Regions from separate parts of the Streptomyces sp. NBC_00212 genome, predicted to be linked through region 1. Evidence: riboswitches for the same ligand, from Rfam matches in the RefSeq annotation. Region 1 holds a riboswitch; the other holds the start of a gene.
What was found. Region 1 has a riboswitch for S-adenosylmethionine ahead of OHA17_RS28795 (aminotransferase class V-fold PLP-dependent enzyme). Riboswitches for the same ligand answer to the same signal wherever they lie in the genome.
Positions count from the first base shown of each region.

Region 2: it holds a riboswitch for S-adenosylmethionine, as region 1 does, so the genes downstream of both, OHA17_RS04040 (glutathione S-transferase family protein) here and OHA17_RS28795 (aminotransferase class V-fold PLP-dependent enzyme) in region 1, are expected to answer to the same signal.

Region 1 covers NZ_CP108115.1:6,318,870-6,323,510, reverse strand. Annotated here, with positions in the region: gene OHA17_RS28810 (hypothetical protein) at 1-98, opposite strand, end outside; gene OHA17_RS28805 (rhomboid family intramembrane serine protease) at 253-1,002, shown strand; gene OHA17_RS28800 (Lrp/AsnC family transcriptional regulator) at 999-1,280, shown strand; gene OHA17_RS28795 (aminotransferase class V-fold PLP-dependent enzyme) at 1,623-3,011, opposite strand; SAM riboswitch class IV at 3,259-3,376, opposite strand; gene trpD (anthranilate phosphoribosyltransferase) at 3,462-4,526, opposite strand.
Region 2 covers NZ_CP108115.1:857,683-862,323, reverse strand. Annotated here, with positions in the region: gene OHA17_RS04045 (hypothetical protein) at 179-532, opposite strand; gene OHA17_RS04040 (glutathione S-transferase family protein) at 608-1,390, opposite strand; SAM riboswitch class IV at 1,641-1,784, opposite strand; gene OHA17_RS04035 (putative leader peptide) at 2,091-2,471, shown strand; gene OHA17_RS04030 (LLM class flavin-dependent oxidoreductase) at 2,543-3,754, shown strand; gene OHA17_RS04025 (NtaA/DmoA family FMN-dependent monooxygenase) at 3,776-4,641, shown strand, end outside.

The DNA.
Region 1 (4,641 bases):
ATCACTTTCGACGAGCGGGTGACATCGAAACGGGTGAGGTTTCCGCAGAGCGTGCAGCGCCACCGGGTGTCGGCGGTCGGCTGGGGAACGGTGGTCATGTGGTGCCGTCCTCTTTCCACTTCCATGGTCCAGGATCTCGCGGTGCGCCGTCGAACTGCGGGAGTACTGCCCGCAACCCTACGGCCTACCCGTCCGCCACCGGCACGGCGAGGCGGTCTGTACCGAAAGCTCCCTTTGGGCCATTCTCTCCCCATGATCAAGTGGCGGGGAGCGGCGATCCTCAAAGGCGTGGTGCACGGCCCGACCATGACGTACGGCCTGATCACCGCCTGCTGCCTGCTCTTCGTCCTCAGCCCGGTCTCCGGCCTCGACCCGGGTTACGGGACCGGCGACGCGGTCCTGAGCGCCCAGAGCGACTATTTCGCCCGCTGGGGCGTCATCCCCGAAGAGCTGATGACGGGGCGGCCACCCACCCTGCTCACCCCGCTCACCGCCCTGTTCGTGCACGGCAGCTGGCTGCACCTGCTCGGCAACACGCTGTTCCTGTACGTCTTCGGCGCGATGGCCGAGGAGCGCATGGGCCGGGCGGAGTTCGTCCTGTTCTACCTGGTGGCGGGCTATCTGGCGCTGCTCGGGTACGCGGCGGCGCACGCGGATTCGGACCAGACCCTGGTGGGGGCGTCCGGGGCCATCTCGGCGGTGCTCGGCGCCTTCCTCTGCCTCTTCCCCAGGGCCAGGGTGACCAGCATTTTCCCGTTCCTGCTGTTCCTGCCGCTGCGGTTCCCCGCCTGGATGGTGCTGGTCTTCTGGTTCGCCCTGCAGTGGCTGGCGATCCGGAGCGCGCCGGCCGGGCCCGGGGTGGCCTACCTCGCCCATCTCATCGGCTTCGGCCTCGGCTTCCTCTACGCGTGGGCCCGTTTCCGCGGGGCGGATAGAGTGAAACGCCGAAAGCCCGTGAAGCCCGCGGGTCCGGCCGCCACCGAGGGAGAAAGCCAGCCGTGATCACCGCGATCGTGCTCATCAAGACCAGCGTGGACCGGATTCCCGAGATCGCGGAGTCCATCGCGGCGCTCGACAGCGTCAGCGAGGTGTACTCGGTGACCGGTACGTACGACTTGATCGCGCTGGTCAGGGTGGCCCGCCACGACGATCTGGCGGACATCATCCCGGGCAGCATCAGCAAGATCCCGGGTGTCGAGGGCACGGATACGCATGTGGCGTTCCGGACGTACTCCCAGCACGACCTGGAAGCGGCCTTCGCCATCGGCCTGGACTCCTGACCCACCCTGCTCGGGGGCGCCGCCCCCGAACCCCCACTTCCGACGTCGTTCGACCGCGGACCGTGCTTGGCTGGTCGCGCCCACGCGGCGGAGCCGCACAATGTCACAGCCCCGCGCCCTTAGCAGGATCGGTGCTGGCCAGCACCGGGCATTTCAGCCCGTCCGGCGATTGAGGACGAGCGCCCTTGAGGCGCGACAGGGGGTGCAGGGGGCGAAGCCCCCGCATGGGGTCTGGGGCGCAGCCCCAGGGGCGGAACCAACCAACCCCGCGCGACGGGCGGGCGGGTGGGCAGACTCCCCGGGGTCTGGGGCGGAGCCCCAGGGAGGCGTGGCCCGGCGGGGTTACACCGCCGGGACGCAGCGGCCCGACTCCGTGCGGTACTGCCACTTCGCACCCTGCGTGACCAGCTCCCGCACCGCCCGCACGAAGCGGTCCACGTGCTCGTCCGGCGTCCCCGCCCCGAAGCTGACCCGGATCGCGTTCAGGGAGCGCTCGCCCGGCTCGGCCTCGGGGGCCCCGCACTCGCCCGGGTCCTGCGGGTCGCTGCCGAGCAGGGTGCGCACCAGCGGGTGGGCGCAGAACAGGCCGTCGCGCACGCCGATGCCGTACTCCGCCGAGAGCGCCGCCGCGAAGTGCGAGCTGTTCCAGCCGTCGACGACGAACGAGATGACGCCGACCCGGGGCGCGTCGTCGCCGAAGAGCGACAGGACCCGGACCTCGGGCACCTCCGCCAGGCCGGCCCGCACCTTCGCGATCAGGTGCCGCTCCCGCTCGACCAGCGAGTCGAAGCCCGCCTCGGTCAGCGCCTTGCAGGCGGAGGCGATGGAGTAGACGCCGATGACGTTGGGCGATCCGGCCTCGTGGCGGGCGGCCGTGGTGTGCCACTCCACGTCCACGCCGCCGTCGGCGCGCCGCGCGACCTTCTTGGAGGCGCCGCCGCCGGCCAGGTAGGGCTCGGACTCCTGGAGCCAGTCCGCGCGCCCGGCGAGCACGCCCGAGCCGAAGGGCGCGTACAGCTTGTGCCCGGAGAAGGCGATCCAGTCGACGTCCAACTCCCGTACGGATACGGGGTGATGGGGCGCGAGCTGGGCGGCGTCGAGGACGATGCGGGCGCCGTGGGCGTGCGCGGCGGCGGCGAGTTCCCGTACCGGCCACAGCTCGCCGGTGACGTTGGACGCGCCGGTGACACAGACGAGGGCGGGGCCGTAGGGGTCGCGGTCGGCGAGCGCGCGCTCCAGCGTCTCGACGGCCTGCTGCGGGGTGCGCGGCGCGTTCAGGTACGTCACGCGGGCGTCGCGCCACGGCAGCAGCGAGGCGTGGTGCTCGGTCTCGAAGACGAAGACCTCGCAGTTAGCCGGGATCACCTGGGCGAGCAGGTTCAGCGAGTCCGTGGTGGAGCGGGTGAAGACGATCTGGTCGCCGGGGCGGCAGTCGAGGAACTCGGCCACCGTCTCGCGGCTGTTCTCGAACAGGTCGGTGGAGAGCTGCGAGAGGTAGCCGGCCCCGCGGTGCACGCTGCCGTAGTAGGGGGCGTACGCGGCGACGTCGTCCCAGACCCGCTGGAGGGCGGGTGCGCTCGCCGCGTAGTCGAGGGCGGCGTAGGTCACCTCGCCGCCGGTGACCAGCGGCACGGTGACATCGCGGCCGAGCACCGGCAGCGGCGCCGCACAGCAGGGGTCGGCGGACTCGACGGCGGTAGCAGTGGTGGTGGCGGCAGGGCGTGCGGACATGGCGGTATCTCCTGGCAGGAAAAGGCGAGTTGACTTCGGACCCCGGGTACGGCGGCGCGACCCTGCTGCGATCGAGAGGGCTCAACTGCCTTGCCGTGTACGGGTGTTGACCTCGAACACGCAGCCCGAGACGGGTGCGCGGAGGGTTGTGAAGAAGGGGCGGTACGCCCTATCGCATTCGCTTGCTCACGAGACTGCTCCCTTGAGGACCAGGACCCCAGGGCTGTGACATCCAACGATGTCCAGGGGTCCGCGCTTGCCGTAGGCCTTGCTGCCTACGACCTGGTCTTCACCCGGGGCACCCCGCCACGGACGGAGGGTTGCCGGACAGCGAGCCGGGGCCTAAATCGCTGTCACTCATGACCTTGAACAGCATCCTGCCACACGTCCCGGCGTGCGCAAGGCACAGTCCGCGATCTGGACTGCGCCTTGCGTCACATCAGGTACGGGCTACGCGTTGCTGGCCGCGACCCAGCGCTCCAGGGCGCGCTGGGCCGCCCCGGAGTCGATGGCCTCGGCAGCCCGGGCCATGGCGGCGCCGAGCTGCCCGGCGAGCGGGCCCTGTCCCGGTTCGAGGGCGACGAGGGCAGCGGCCGAGTTGAGCAGCACCGCGTCCCGCACCGGCCCGCGCTCCCCCGCAAGCAGGCGCCGGGCGACATCGGCGTTGTACGAGGAGTCCGCGCCGCGCAGCGCCTCGATGGGCACGATCTCGATGCCCACATCCCGCGGGTCGAAGCTCTCCTCGCGGACCCGGCCGTCGCGCACCACCCACACCCGGGACGTCCCGGTGGTGGTCAGTTCGTCGAGGCCGTCGTCACCGCGGAAGACCAGCGCGGAGGAGCCGCGTTCGGCGAGCACGCCCGCCACGATGGGCGCCATCCGCGCGTCCGCGACGCCGGTCGCCTGGGCCCGTACCCGCGCCGGATTGGTCAGCGGGCCGAGGAAGTTGAAGGTGGTGCGGATCCCCATCTCGCGGCGGGCCGCGGCGACGTAGCGCAGCGCCGGGTGGAACTTGACCGCGAAGCAGAAGGTGATGCCGGCCTCCTCCGCGACCTCGACGACCCGCTGCGGGCTGAGGTCGAGGTTGACGCCGAGCTTCTCCAGTACGTCGGACGCTCCGCTGGCCGAGGAGGCGGCCCGGTTGCCATGTTTGACGACCTTGGCGCCGGTGCCGGCCACCACGATCGCCGACATGGTGGAGATGTTGACGGTCTTGGCGTTGTCGCCGCCGGTGCCGACGATGTCGACGCTGGGGCCCGGTACCTCGATGAGGTTGGCGTGCTCGTACATGGTGCGCACCAGGCCGGTGATCTCGGCGACCGTCTCGCCCTTGGCCCGCAGGGCCACCGCGAAGGCGGCGATCTGGGCGTCGGTGGCCTCCCCGCGCATGATCCTGTCCATCGCCCACGCGGTCACGTCCGCGCTCTGGTCGGTGCCGCTCAGGAGCGCGTCCAGGACGCCCGGCCAGGAGTGGGCCGCCACGGTGTCGCCTCCGGTGGGGGTAACAGCGCTCATGCTCGCTCCTGGTGGTCAAGGGACTGGATACCGCCCGCCAGCCTATCGACAGCGACGGGGCACCCCGCGCCCGTGCCCGCACTGCGGACGCCGTAGAGAAACGCGTACGCAAAAG
Region 2 (4,641 bases), 5.5 Mb from region 1:
GAGGCGCTCAACAGGTTGTTCGTCTGCTGGTGGTATACGGCCTGACCTGCTTCTGGCCTGCGGAAACGAGTGGGAGCTCGCGCTGCGGAGCAGAGTTGGTCCGTATATGGTCCGGATCTTGCTGTGGTGTCCGCGAGCAGGGGCTTTCCCCTCGCTCCTACACGCCGGCCGGTGCGGATCACCTTTCGATGCGGTCGACGCCGTCGGCTTTGCTGTGGCGCAGGGCGGTCTTGAAGTTCTGCTCCAAGGTTCCGGTCATGCGGGTCATGAGCGGCTCGTTGAGGTGGCCCAGGTCGATGTTGAGCAGATCGCGAGGGGACGGCTGGCGTAGCCGGGTCAGGGTGTAGGCCGACATGGACGCCAGCGGGTAGAGCCAGTTTTCTAGGGTTTCCCCGAGCAGTGGGCGGTCTTCGGCGTACTGGGTGAGGAAGTCGCGAAGCCGAGTGTGGACGTCGAGGCAGAGCCGGTAGATGTCGAGGTCGTGCCGGGTCGAGAAGATCTGGGCGAGGTGCATCTGCCCGTACAAGGGCACCGCCGAGTACTGGTCGTGGAGCGGCGAGGCCGAGGTGCGCTCTCGACGCGGTGACCCGGGCGGTCCGCGTGGGCTCTATGCCGCGTCGTACATCGTCTTGATCGCGCTCCGGAAAGCGGGACGGTCGCCGAGCCGTCGCACGTAGTCCCCGAGCCGAGGGGATGCACACCTCAGCTCGTCCCGGTCGAGGCGGACGAGCGCCACCCACACGTCCACGTCCGCGGCAGTCAACTCCGTTCCCAGTGCGTAGGGGTGGCGGGCGAGGCCGCGGTCCAGCAGGGCCAGTGCCGCCTGTCGCGCCGAGGGTCGCGCGGCCGGAGTGACGTCCCGGTCCAGCAGGGTGCTGAGGGCTTCGATGTCCGCGACGAGGCGCGGCGGCCGGAGAGGCGCGTGCTGGGCGCCTTCCTCACCGGCGAGGGAGCCCGCCAGGTCGCGGAGGATGTCGGGGGTGTGGTTGCTGACGATCCGTCCGCTCCAGCGGTCGCGCAGCGCGGGCGCCGCCAGGGGTCCGTCGAAGTGGTGGACCGTGGTCTCGTACGCGCGGTGCAGTTCGGCGTAGCCGTCGGGGGTCGCGGCAAGGGAGGTCAGGAGCGTCGTGGCGACCGACTGGCGCAGGCCGAGCAGGTCGAGGGTGATCGAGATGCGCAGCGAGCGGGGACAACTCGCGCACAGAAACAGGTCGTAGCGCCGGGGCGCGGGATAGAAGCCGCTGGCCGCGCCGACGCCGATCCGGCTGCGGAAACGACGGGGCTGAGGGGGTGCCGTGATCGTCCTGGATCGCGGACCCGGAGCGGGCGCCGGCGGCTGGCAGCCGGTGGAGGCGGCTGTGCGGGAACTGCGGGAAACTGTCTCGGGCATGACTCTCCCTGGGAATGAGATGCCACTACGGCTTTGCGGGCATGAGCGGCCGGATGGGATGCGGGGGCGGCTGCGCTGACAGGCGACCGTCCGGATCGTGCGGAATCAGACCCGGTCGATCGCAGATCAAACGCAGATCAAACGCGGATCAGTAAGCGCTGGAGATGCGCTGGAGATCGATGTGCAGGCGCCTGGTCAAGCCGCTCCTGGGCATGTCCACCCGCCTCACTCCCGGGGCTCGCGAGACGCGAGACCACGCTTGCCCCGCCGTGCCGACGGAACCCGGTCGTCACCCGGGGCACCCCGTCGCGGCGGAAGGGTTGCCTGTCAGCGGGCCGGGGCCGATGACCACTGAAGCGGGCAAACCGCGGTGTGGGCGCTGACAATCGTGACCGTCGACGCCAGTCTGAGCGGGCTTCGTTGCGCCGTCAAGAAGCCTGGGCGAGCGGTCTCATCTGGTGGTCCGGTGCGTTGACATTCCCCTCGGCGCCTGGCTACGTTCCGCGAACGACGTGCGGCCCCCGGGCCCGGAGAAGTGACGGTGACAGTGATGCGCGCAGCTGACGGGACGGCCGCTCGGCGGCACCACGGCCGCATCCTCCTGTGTACGGACCGGGCCGTCGACCTGCTGCGTGTCAGCAGCGCGCTGTGTACGGCCATGAGTAGCGCCCTCTGCCGAGGCTGACAGTTCCCTGGGCCTGTGGTGCGCCCACCGCTGTCGCTGCGACCCCCTGCGCTCGACAGTCCCCCGGCTCACGGCCCCCACGCGCGTCACCGCAGGCTTGCGCCGAGCCCGTGCAGAGACCTCGTCGGCCATGACGAAACAAGGGGTCGAACTCCGGGAAGGAAAGGAGTAGTTGTGGTGTTGGACTTGCTGAAGAGCGCGCGGCCCCCCGCCGGGGAGCCGTCCGCGCCGCGTCGGCAAGGATCCCGGGCACACCGGGCGGGAGGGGCGGTGAGCTGGGTGCTCGCGTTGTCCCCTCGCCGTGTCGCGAAGCCGGTGCCGCCCCGCCGTCTGTACTTGTACTCCCGGCATCACATCGACCTGCTGCGCGTCGCCGGCGCGCTCTGTCGCCCCTGACGTTCCCTCGCGGCCACGCCCTCGCACGGGGCGGGCTTTCTCGTACGGATCTTCAGGAAGGCGTCACTGCCGTGACCTCATCACCCTCTCCTTTGCACCTCGCTGTCGCTCTCGACGGCACCGGCTGGCATCCGGCGTCCTGGCGGGAGCCGGTGGCCCGCCCCCGCGATCTGCTCACCGCCGGGTACTGGGCCGACCTCGTCGTGGAAGCCGAACACGGACTGCTCGACCTCGTGACCATCGAGGACGGTCTCGGATTGCAGTCGTCGCTGCTCACCGAGCCCGACGACCGTACCGACCAGGTGCGCGGCCGCCTGGACGCCGTCCTCATCGCCGCCCGCATCGCGCCACGGACCCGGCACATCGGAGTGGTGCCGACCGTGGTGACCACGCACACCGAGCCGTTCCACATCTCGAAGGCGATCGCCACGCTCGACTACGTCAGTGCGGGCCGCGCGGGCGTACGCGTGCAGATCGACGCGCGCCCCAACGAGGCCGCGCACTTCGGGCGCCGGACCGTCCCGCCGCTGCCTGCCGGAGGCTACAACACCCCTGCCGGGCAGGTCGCGGTGCGCCCGCACTTCGACGAGGCGGCCGACTACGTCGAGGTAGTGCGCAGGCTCTGGGACAGCTGGGAGGACGACGCCGAGATCCGGGACGTGGCGACCGGGCGTTTCATCGACCGCGAGAAACTGCACTACATCGACTTCGAGGGCGAGCACTTCAAAGTGAAGGGCCCCTCGATCACCCCGCGCCCGCCGCAGGGGCAGCCGGTCGTCAGCGCGCTCGCCCACGCGACCGTCCCGTACCGGCTGGTGGCCAGGGCCGCCGACATCGGGTACGTCACCCCGCACGACACCGACCAGGCGCGCGCGATCGTGGCGGAGATCCGCGCCGAGCAGGCGGCGGCGGGACGCACGGACGACACCGTGCACATCTTCGGCGACCTGGTGGTCTTCCTCGACGAGGCCCCCACAGAGGCCGCCGCCCGCCGGGAGCGACTGGACGCCCTCGCGGGGCAGCCATACACAAGCGACGCGCACATCTTCACCGGCACACCGTCCCAACTCGCCGATTTGCTCCAGGAGTTGCAGGAGGCAGGACTGTCCGGTTTCCGGCTGCGCCCGGCCGTCGTCGGCCACGACCTCCCCGCGATCACCCGCGGCCTGGTCCCCGAGCTCCAGCGCCGCGGTGTCTTCCGCAGCGCCTACGAGGCCGAGACCCTGCGCGGGCTGCTGGGGCTCGCCCGTCCCGCCAACCGCTACGCCGCCATCACCGCCTGAGCCGGACGGAGACCGTACGACATGAGCAAGCCCCTGAAGCAGATCCATCTGGCCGCCCACTTCCCCGGTGTCAACAACACGACCGTGTGGAGCGATCCGGCGGCCGGCAGCCACATCGAGTTCTCTTCGTTCGCGCATTTCGCGCGCACCGCGGAACGCGCCAAGTTCGACTTCCTGTTCCTCGCCGAAGGGCTGCGCCTGCGCGAACAGGGCGGCGAGATCTACGACTTGGACGTAGTGGGCCGCCCCGACACGTTCACCATTCTCGCCGCGCTGGCCGCCGTCACCGACCGCCTCGGTCTGACCGGCACGATCAACTCCACCTTCAACGAGCCCTACGAGGTGGCCCGCCAGTTCGCCAGCCTCGACCACCTCTCCGGCGGCCGCTCGGCCTGGAACGTGGTCACGTCCTGGGACGCCTTCACCGGAGAGAACTTCCGGCGCGGCGGCTTCCTGCCACAGGAGGAGCGCTACTCGCGGGCCAAGGAATTTCTGGAGACCGCGCACGAGCTCTTCGACTCCTGGCGAGGCGACGAGATACTCGCCGACCGGTCCACCGGCACGTTCCTGAGCGACGCCAAGGCGGGTTCCTTCGTCCATACGGGTCAACACTTCGACATTCAGGGCCAGTTCAACGTGCCGCGCTCCCCGCAGGGCCGCCCGGTGATCTTCCAGGCGGGGGACTCCGAGGAGGGCCGCGAGTTCGCCGCATCGAGCGCCGACGCCATTTTCAGCCGGTACGCGACGCTGAACGAGGGTCAGGCCTTCTACGCCGACGTCAAGGGGCGCCTGGCCCGGCACGGCCGCAACCGTGACCAGCTGCTGATCCTTCCCGCCGCGAGTTTCGTACTCGGTGACACAGACGCCCAGGCCGAGGAGCTCGCCCG